DNA from 2 places in the Paenibacillus sp. LRG-1 genome. Region 1 is predicted to be linked to the other one. Evidence: riboswitches for the same ligand, from Rfam matches in the RefSeq annotation. Region 1 holds a riboswitch; the other holds the start of a gene.
The links. A riboswitch is a leader RNA that binds a small molecule or an ion and turns the genes downstream of it on or off. The one in region 1 is predicted to bind ZMP and ZTP.

Region 1 (4,376 bases):
CAATCAAACGAACAACCTCAATGTCGTCAAGATATTTATAGAAGAAAAGCTTACTCAAATACTCATAATTAAAAGGGGAAAAAGTACATGGTGTTTTTAACCATTCTATAAATTCACTCTTCCCTTTTTCCGTAATACCATATGATTTTTTGAATCTGCCTTCCTCTACCACTTCTTCATACTTGATAAGCTCCCCCTTTTCCATTTTTTTCAGCATAGGATATATGCTTCCGAAGCTGGCATCAATAAAGTTGGAAGTGCTTATCGTCATCTTCTGCTTGATTTCATATCCTGTCATATCCTTTTCGCAGAGGAACCCAAGTATTACATAAATCAACATAAAATCTATTCCTTCTTTCCTGGCATAGTGAATTATCCTTCTGAAATCAAAGGGAACTTATCTCTGTTTACATGTAGCTAATTTATATACAATCGATATATATCGTTTCGATATATAGAATGTAAAGGTTGACGATCGATTTGTCAATAGCGCTTGCTAAAACAAAGAATGAAAGTACTGCATTTTCAATATAAACAAAAAAATCTAAAAGGATGTTATCCCTTTAGATTTCTCAAAGTAAACTGCAATTTTTCAACATCTCTTCAGAAAAGTTTTGTACAAAGTTATTTTCTTTCTGTGCTTACAACAGGTGTAGGGATGGGTTTCGTAACTGCAACACGTTTGCTGAGGAGCGGCCTCACTTGTTTAAAGGTCAAAAAGGTTTTCGTATTTTCATCCCAAAGTCGGAACTTCAAAGATTGCAGACTGCTACTTACTGTGATCGTGGTCGCCTTTTGAAGTAACGGTGTCGCTTCATGTGCTTTCTCCAAATTGTAATTTGGCACTTTAGGACTCAAGTGATGAACGTGATGAAATCCGATATTGCCCGTAATCCATTGCAATACTTTAGGAAGCTTGTAGTAAGAACTGCCTTCTACGGCCGCATTAATATAGCTCCACTCTTCATCGTGCTCAAAATACGAATCCTCAAATTGGTGTTGTACATAGAACAGCCAGATTCCCAACATACCAGATACAAAAAAGATAGGTGCCTGTACCAGAAGGAAGGCCTGCCATCCAATAGCCCATGACAACAGTGCGTACAATACAACGATGGATATATTCGTCACATAGGTGTTCATTTTTTCCTTGCGTTTGGCTGTCTTGATATTAAACCGATAGGAAATCAAAAAAGTATAGATCGGACCTAGTCCAAACATAACCCAAGGATTTCGATATATGCGATAGGCCAGCCGTGTCCATGTGGAAGCCTCTGTGTACTCTTCTACCGTAAGCACCCACATGTCACCTGTGCCTCTTTTATCCAGATTACTGCTGGTTGCATGGTGGATTGCGTGACTATTTTTCCATTGGTGATAAGGACAGAGCGTAATAATACCTGTAATCGTTCCCACAATGTCGTTCAGCTTGCGGCTTTTGAAGAAGGATTGATGACCACAATCATGAAAAATAATAAATGTCCGTACCACAAACCCCGATGCAACAATGGCAATTGGAAGTGTCAGCCAGTACGAAACCGACAGACTAAGATAAGCAGCATACCACAATAGGATCAGTGGACCCAAGGTATTGATGAGTTGCAGAACGCTGGATTTTGTGTTTATTTTCTCGTAGGGAGCCATATTTTTTTTCAATTGGGCTAATGGGAGTTGTGTCATACTCATTATGATCCTCCTTTAAAATGACGCCTATACCTTGATCCTGTTAGGCGTACATGTTGATCTAATCTCAGTATAAGGTAAAGCCTCTAGGCGCTGTAGTCATAAACGTCAGCTCGGGTATATGACATTTGTCATATAGACAAGTAACACAACCCGTTTTCCAAATGTTCGCGGGTTTCTTTTCTGATGATTATTTGTTAAAATATAAGGTATAATAACGCTGTATGTGACTGGCGAAGTCAGTGGAATGAACCACGAGGGAGCATACAAAAAAAGCGTACCGTTCGCCTGGGAGAAGTATTTGCAGAGGATTCGTCTGTCTTGACGACCTTGTGCAAATACTTTTTTTTCGTTTTAAGACCATGACACCCTGTTGATAAATCATGCGATAAATTCAGAGGAGGCACGGACTATGGCTATAATCATGAAATCCAAAGAAGCAGCTGAGCAAGTATATGCAACGATCCGTTCACAGGTAGAAAAAATGAAGCAGCAAGGACACCGTCCCCATCTGGCGACCCTATTGGTAGAAGGCGATCCGGCATCTGCATACTATGCACGGACCAAGCAAAAAATAGCGGAGAAGCTGGGAATCTCATTTCATCTCCATACTTTTGACCGTCATGTTAGCGAAGCCGAGCTACTGCACCTGATCGGCAGTCTGAACGATGCATCCCATGTACATGGCATTATGCTGGAACTGCCGCTTCCCCAACATCTTTCTGCCTCCGTTATTAAACAATCCATCGCCCCCTACAAGGATATTGATGGAATAACACCTGATAACAAGCTGGCTACCGTAACAGGTGACGCCGGACTATATCCCGCAACACCTCAAGCCTGTATCGAGCTGCTCAAGCATTACGGTCACACCTTGGCAGGCAAAAATGTCACGCTCGTGGGCATCGGGCAGACAGTGGGACTTCCCCTTTTCCACATGTTGCAAAGAGAAAATGCCACCGTTACCGCCTGTCATGCAGGTACGCGTGATATTGCAGAGCATCTGAGCCATGCAGACATTGCCTTCGTCGCAGTCGGATGCCCTGATGTGATTACGCAGGATATGGTCCATCCCGGTCTGATTCTCGTGGATGCAGGAATTAACGAGACACTGGAAGGAAAAATCGTGGGTGACGCTGCTTCAAACGTGGGTGAAAAGGTACATGCCATTTCTCCGGTTCCCGGCGGTGTTGGCACCTTAACGACTGCGATTTTGTACAAAAATCTGCTCAAAGCGATACATCTGCAACACTACTCCAGAGAGGTGGTCTATTCATGAGTGAACTGTCGTGGAACAATTCCATCGGACATTTTCTGAAAGAGGCTGCAAGTGCAGCGCCTACCCCCGGCGGAGGAAGTGTATCCGCATTGGCTGCGGCACTAGGCGCGGCTATGACCTCCATGACCGCCAACCTTTCACAAGGAGAAAAATATGCGCACATCCATGAACAAATCACGGATGTCATTAGTAGCATGGAAAGATTGTCTACACATTGTGAGGAACTAATGGTCGCAGACATCCAATCCTTTGAACAGTACATGACCGCGCTGCGTTTGCCCAAGGAAACAGACGAAGAAAAGCGCTATCGTACCCATTCCCTACAGACAGCGGTGATCGCTGCCATTGAGGTACCCATGCGCCTGCTGGAAGTATGCCGGGACGGATTGTCGCAAGCCTACAACATTGTGGAAATGTCCAATAAAAATGTGATTTCAGATCTTGGCATCGGCGCGATCCTGTTCGAAGCAGCAGCTCAATCTGCCCTGCTTACCATCGACATTAACCTTGCTTCGCTGAAAGACTTGGATGTCAAATACTCCTATGAGACCAAGACAGCCGCACTCATCCGTGAAATCGGACAAATCAAAGAACAAACCTTGTTGATGGTACGCAGTCGAATAGCGAATTAGTCTGCTCATAACCGTGTTTAACCTGTTCTAAAACATTTCTTCAAAAAAATAACTGATTGGATACAAAAAGAAGATACTATCGAAATTACGACGAAATAGTAAATAAAAAACCAGTCCAAACATGATTCATGTTGGACTGGTTTTTATTGCTAGATACTGCGTGTATTATGCGATCTCTTAGTCGTTTTGGGCAATTCATTACAACGCAGAATCTCACACCTATTGTTTAGCTTTATTCTCTTTTTCTCTTTCGACCAGCATATCTACGATCATATCAATTTGCCCGGTAATAGCGATTGGATCATAGCGATAATACGTATCAAAATCGTTAAAGAACACTCTATTGTTCTTCACCGCAGGAAGATTCCCCCACACAGCGGACGACTTTAGTTGCTTGAGCGCGTCACCCTTTTTCTCGGGGTCATACGTAGTCAGGAACATATAATCTGCGTCATACTGTGGCAATACCTCCATCGAAAGCTGCACCGTTTGTTCCTTGGAGTTCACTGTTTTCTTTGGCATGTTCAGTTTAAGCGCATTGTATACAGCTTGGCCGCCGCGACCCGCATTGTCGCCAAAGATCCAAAGTGCGTGCTTGTCCGTCAGCTCATACAAACCGAAAGTTGCCTTTTCGTCAATCACACCTTTAAGACGTGCGCGACCTTCAGCGGCCTTTTTATCAAATGCAGCAATAAATTGCTCAGCCTTCTCCTTTTCCCCGGTGATATCGCCGAACAGCTTGACCGTGTCATAGATATTAGTCGTCGTGCCGTACGGAATGT
Region 2 (4,376 bases), 1.5 Mb from region 1:
ACTCCTTTGTCGTAGATCATGAAGGATAGCGCGCGTAAACCCTTACTGTAATCGCTTATTACCCAAAAATGTAAGTTTCGAGTCGTTCGGAAGCAAAAAAAGGCTGTTCACCTCCGGCTTACGGAAGGAAAACAGCCTTTAACATAAAGATTATGAATGTTGATGAATTAGTATTGAGTTCCTGGATAGATCGGGAACTTGTCTGTCAATTCGCCAACCGCTTGGCTCGCTTTGGACAATACAGTATCATCTTTCGGATTTTTAAGGGTTTCGGCAATGATTTTACCGATCTTGACCATAGCCTCTTCATCCATACCACGAGATGTTGCAGCAGGTGTACCAATACGAATCCCGCTTGTTACGAATGGACTGGTCGGGTCAAAAGGAATCGCATTTTTATTCACTGTGATGCCCACGGAATCCAATACATGCTCCGCTTCTTTACCTGTGATATTCAAATTGCGCGTATCCAACAGCATCAGATGGTTATCCGTACCACCGGATACAATGTTAATCCCCTCAGCCAGCAGTGTTTCAGCCAGCACCTGTGCGTTGCGGACTACGTTTTGCGCATAGGTTTTGAACGATGGCTGGAGCGCTTCACCCAAAGCAACCGCTTTGGACGCAATCACATGCATCAGTGGCCCCCCTTGAGTACCAGGGAAAATAGCTTTATCAATCGCTTGCGCCCATGCTTTGCGAGTCAGAATCAGACCCCCACGCGGACCACGCAGCGTTTTGTGTGTCGTTGTTGTTACAAATTGGGCATGCGGAACTGGACTTGGGTGAATTCCCGCTGCCACAAGACCTGCGATATGTGCCATATCCACCATGAACAAAGCACCTACATCATTGGCAATGGAAGCAAAAGCTTCAAAATCAATAGTACGCGGATATGCACTCGCGCCAGCTACAATCAGACGAGGACGGTGCTTGAAGGCTGCCTTACGCACTTCATCGTAGTCGATGCGGAAGTTGTCTTCGCGTACACCATAGGCAGCAAAGTTATACAACAAGCCGGAAGCGTTAACCGGACTTCCGTGTGTTAAGTGGCCACCATGCGCCAGATTCATACCCAGTACAGTATCTCCAGGTTGGAGAGCTGCCAGATACACCGCCATGTTGGCTTGTGCTCCAGAGTGAGGCTGCACGTTAGCATGCTCGGCGCCGAACAGTTCTTTCGCGCGGTCACGTGCGATGTCTTCAACGATATCTACATGCTCACAGCCACCATAGTAGCGTTTGTTCGGATAACCTTCAGCATATTTATTCGTCAGCACGGAGCCCATGGCTTCCATTACTGCTTCACTGACAATGTTCTCGGATGCGATTAGCTCGATATTGTGGCGTTGTCGTTTCAGTTCAAGTCCCATTGCTTCCATCACTGCCGGGTCACTTTTACGCAGGTGTTCCATCATGATTGATTACTCCCTCTCCATAGTCAATTGTTGGGTATACAAGCAAACGCCTGCTCCTCTGTTGGGTACCTCATCATCAATGCAAAAAAGATTAGTACAAACATGCCGCCATGCCAAATGCTAATCGCAGTTTCCGCCGACTTCTTGCTCCAGACTGTACACCGCCCGTTGTCCGCCAATAAGTGGAGGACGGGTGAACGCTGCTGTCACACGTGCTTCGCCAATCCAGCGAAGGCTTGGGCGAAACGGAACAGCAATGGGTCGCAGATGCATGCCAATCAGCGTTTCGCCGATGTCTATCCCGGCATGAGCCTGCACGTTCGCCGCCAAACACGCGTCGCTCATAGAACGATAGGCGACGGTAGCCATAGAGCCTCCTGCTGTACGAACAGGAACAGCTGCAACCTCCATCAGTCCCAATCGCTCCAGCACAGCCCGTTCAACGACCAGCGCTCGGTTCAAATGCTCACAGCATTGAAACGCCACATCAAAGCCATACTCCCTGCGAACAGACTCTACTCCAGACAACAGTTGCTGAGCCACATCGAGCGCTCCCGCCGTACCAATCCGACTTCCAGCCACTTCACTTGTGCTAACGCCGATAACCAGCAGGCGACCAGCCTTGAGACTGGCTGCTTCTGCGATTTCCCGCACGACAGAAGTGGTCTGTGCTTCCAGCGGAATCTCATGATCTAATTGTTCCACCATTGGAACCTCCTTTGGTTGAACAGCCTCTCAGAGACTAGGCACGGTCTCATGCCCCAAGTTCAACACACTCTCTCCTGATCACAATCTGACTATATTATAGCCGATGTTTCAGATTTCGAGCAGAAAAAATGGAAGAATCTTTAATGGAATCAACTCTCAGCTAAAAATCTGGCATAACTTGTATATGAAAAAAAGAGCAGTCCACACCTATGTGGAATTGCTCTTTTGCCCAGGCGACCGGCCGTATATCCGATGCTCCATCGTGGTTAATCCCACTTTTGTCGCCAGTTACATCGGATTCTCATTTTTCCACCTTATCTTAACGGATTAACCGCCGAAAATCAACAGATTCCGTACAAAACAGATGAGTAATACCAATTTTATTCGGAAGATGCCTTTAGCTTGTCCAGCAGCTTATGCAGTGCCGTACGGATTTCCGCAGCTGTGACATCGTAATCTTCTCGCGAACCGCCAAACGGATCAGAAATATCAAAGCCCGGAATCCGTTGGTGTAATTCAATCATTCGTTCACGCTCCTGCGCCGATAGCTCTTGTCCGAGTGAAGCCATCAACTGCTGTGAAGCATATAAACTATCCAACTCCTGTACATCATTCAACACCGCATCCCGGTTCTCCACATATTCCTTAAGCGTAAATACTTTGCCCGCCGTTTGGGGAAAGCGCTGAATTACGTGCTGTTTATGTCCTTGCGTCAAGGTTAAGATCAGATGCGCCCACCCGGCAAGCCCGTCGCTCAAAGAGGTTGAAGTGATCTGATCGGATATATCATGATCACGTAGAACCGCCTCTGCATGTCGGGATATTGGCGTGCCTTCCATCGCGGCTACTCCCGCAGAACGTACTTCCAGTTCTAGCCCATGCTCAGCAGCCAACTTACGCAGCATCCCTTCAGCCATTGGACTGCGACAGGTATTCCCTGTGCATACGAATAAGATATTCTTCAACGTTTTCACCCCCCGTATGTTAAAAAAATATATAAACAGAGGATTACTATAGTTCTAATCCCTTACTATAATCCTGCATTTATTTTACACTGTCTACGCTAAAATCAAAACATAAACATAAAGCCGAATGCCAGCAAAATGGCACCGCCCACTGCTTCTCCATAATCTCCTAGATTGCGGCTGACCTTGCGACCCAGCAGCAGACCCAACATCGCCATTGCTCCCCCGCAAAAACCAAACGCCAAAACGGACAGCACCAGATCACTTTGGAACATACCTAGTGACACTCCTACAGAAAATGAGTCAACGCTCACCCCAAGTGCAAACAGCAAAAGGCCTAAAGGCGAACGATGATCCAATACCTGTACGCCGTCCCCTTTAAAGGAATTATACACCATATGCCCGCCCAAAAGGATGAGTAACCCCCCTGCGAAGTAGGCCGTCACATGACCTAATAAAGAACTCATATAATGGCCTGTGAACATTCCCAGCAATGGCATCAGAATGTGAAAAAAACCAATAACAGTACTGATGCGCAGCACGTCTCGCAGGCGTATCCCCTTCATGCCGATCCCTACGCCCAGCGATAACGCATCCATTCCTAGCGCTACCGCCATGATCAGAATCGTTACAACCTGCCCGGCATGGGCAGAGGCTGCCAGCATACTCCATCCCTCCATTATCCGTCTGTTCTTGTACACGTTATGCGGACAAGGGGGAAATCAGTACAAGCATACACTGAAAGTACCCAATACCGAGATGAGGAGGGAGGAAAATTTAATATAAGAGGCTCTGATTCGACAGAAGCTACAAGCGGACGATTCGGTGACCTGCCGCTTTAAGCAGGCGGTTCATGACGGCGTCTCCCAATCCTTTCGGCGGACAGGATTCCGCCAAAATGTAGGTGACGCCGTCCTCGTCGCAGCGGCGCAGCACGCCGTACAGGCGCTGCGCTGCCTCATGGAGCGCGTCCAGCTTGCCTAGCGTGTAGACGCGCTCTCCGGCGTAGCCGGCGGCATGCTCGTCAAACGCGAGCACTGCCGTGCGCTCCCCGCGCGCGGAAGCCTCCGCCAGCGCGGCGCGAATCCAGCCCGTCACCTCAACGGACGACGGGCCTTGTACCACGCTCAAGCGGCCTCGCGGCGCGTAGTGCGTGTACTTCATGCCTGGCGAGCGCGGCGCCGGGCTGTCCGCGTCTTCCCCAGGCGTAGCGGCCAACGCCGGGTCCAGCACGACGGCGCGAGCAACCGCAGCGAGCTGCTCGGCCGTCACGCCGCCGGGGCGC

Region 2: another riboswitch for ZMP and ZTP. It lies ahead of ACUUJN_RS24420 (TIGR01440 family protein); the one in region 1 lies ahead of ACUUJN_RS04490 (bifunctional 5,10-methylenetetrahydrofolate dehydrogenase/5,10-methenyltetrahydrofolate cyclohydrolase).

Annotation. Positions count from the first base shown of each region.
Region 1 is NZ_CM170126.1:996,601-1,000,976, reverse strand. It holds gene ACUUJN_RS04500 (PadR family transcriptional regulator) at 1-340, opposite strand, end outside; gene desA (Delta(5) desaturase DesA) at 625-1,686, opposite strand; ZMP/ZTP riboswitch at 1,900-1,984, shown strand; gene ACUUJN_RS04490 (bifunctional 5,10-methylenetetrahydrofolate dehydrogenase/5,10-methenyltetrahydrofolate cyclohydrolase) at 2,096-2,962, shown strand; gene ACUUJN_RS04485 (cyclodeaminase/cyclohydrolase family protein) at 2,959-3,594, shown strand; gene ACUUJN_RS04480 (ABC transporter substrate-binding protein) at 3,814-4,376, opposite strand, start outside.
Region 2 is NZ_CM170126.1:5,518,111-5,522,486, forward strand. It holds gene ACUUJN_RS24415 (serine hydroxymethyltransferase) at 168-1,418, opposite strand; gene ACUUJN_RS24420 (TIGR01440 family protein) at 1,539-2,126, opposite strand; ZMP/ZTP riboswitch at 2,347-2,428, opposite strand; gene ACUUJN_RS24425 (low molecular weight protein arginine phosphatase) at 2,507-3,091, opposite strand; gene ACUUJN_RS24430 (manganese efflux pump MntP) at 3,196-3,756, opposite strand; gene ACUUJN_RS24435 (L-threonylcarbamoyladenylate synthase) at 3,899-4,376, opposite strand, start outside.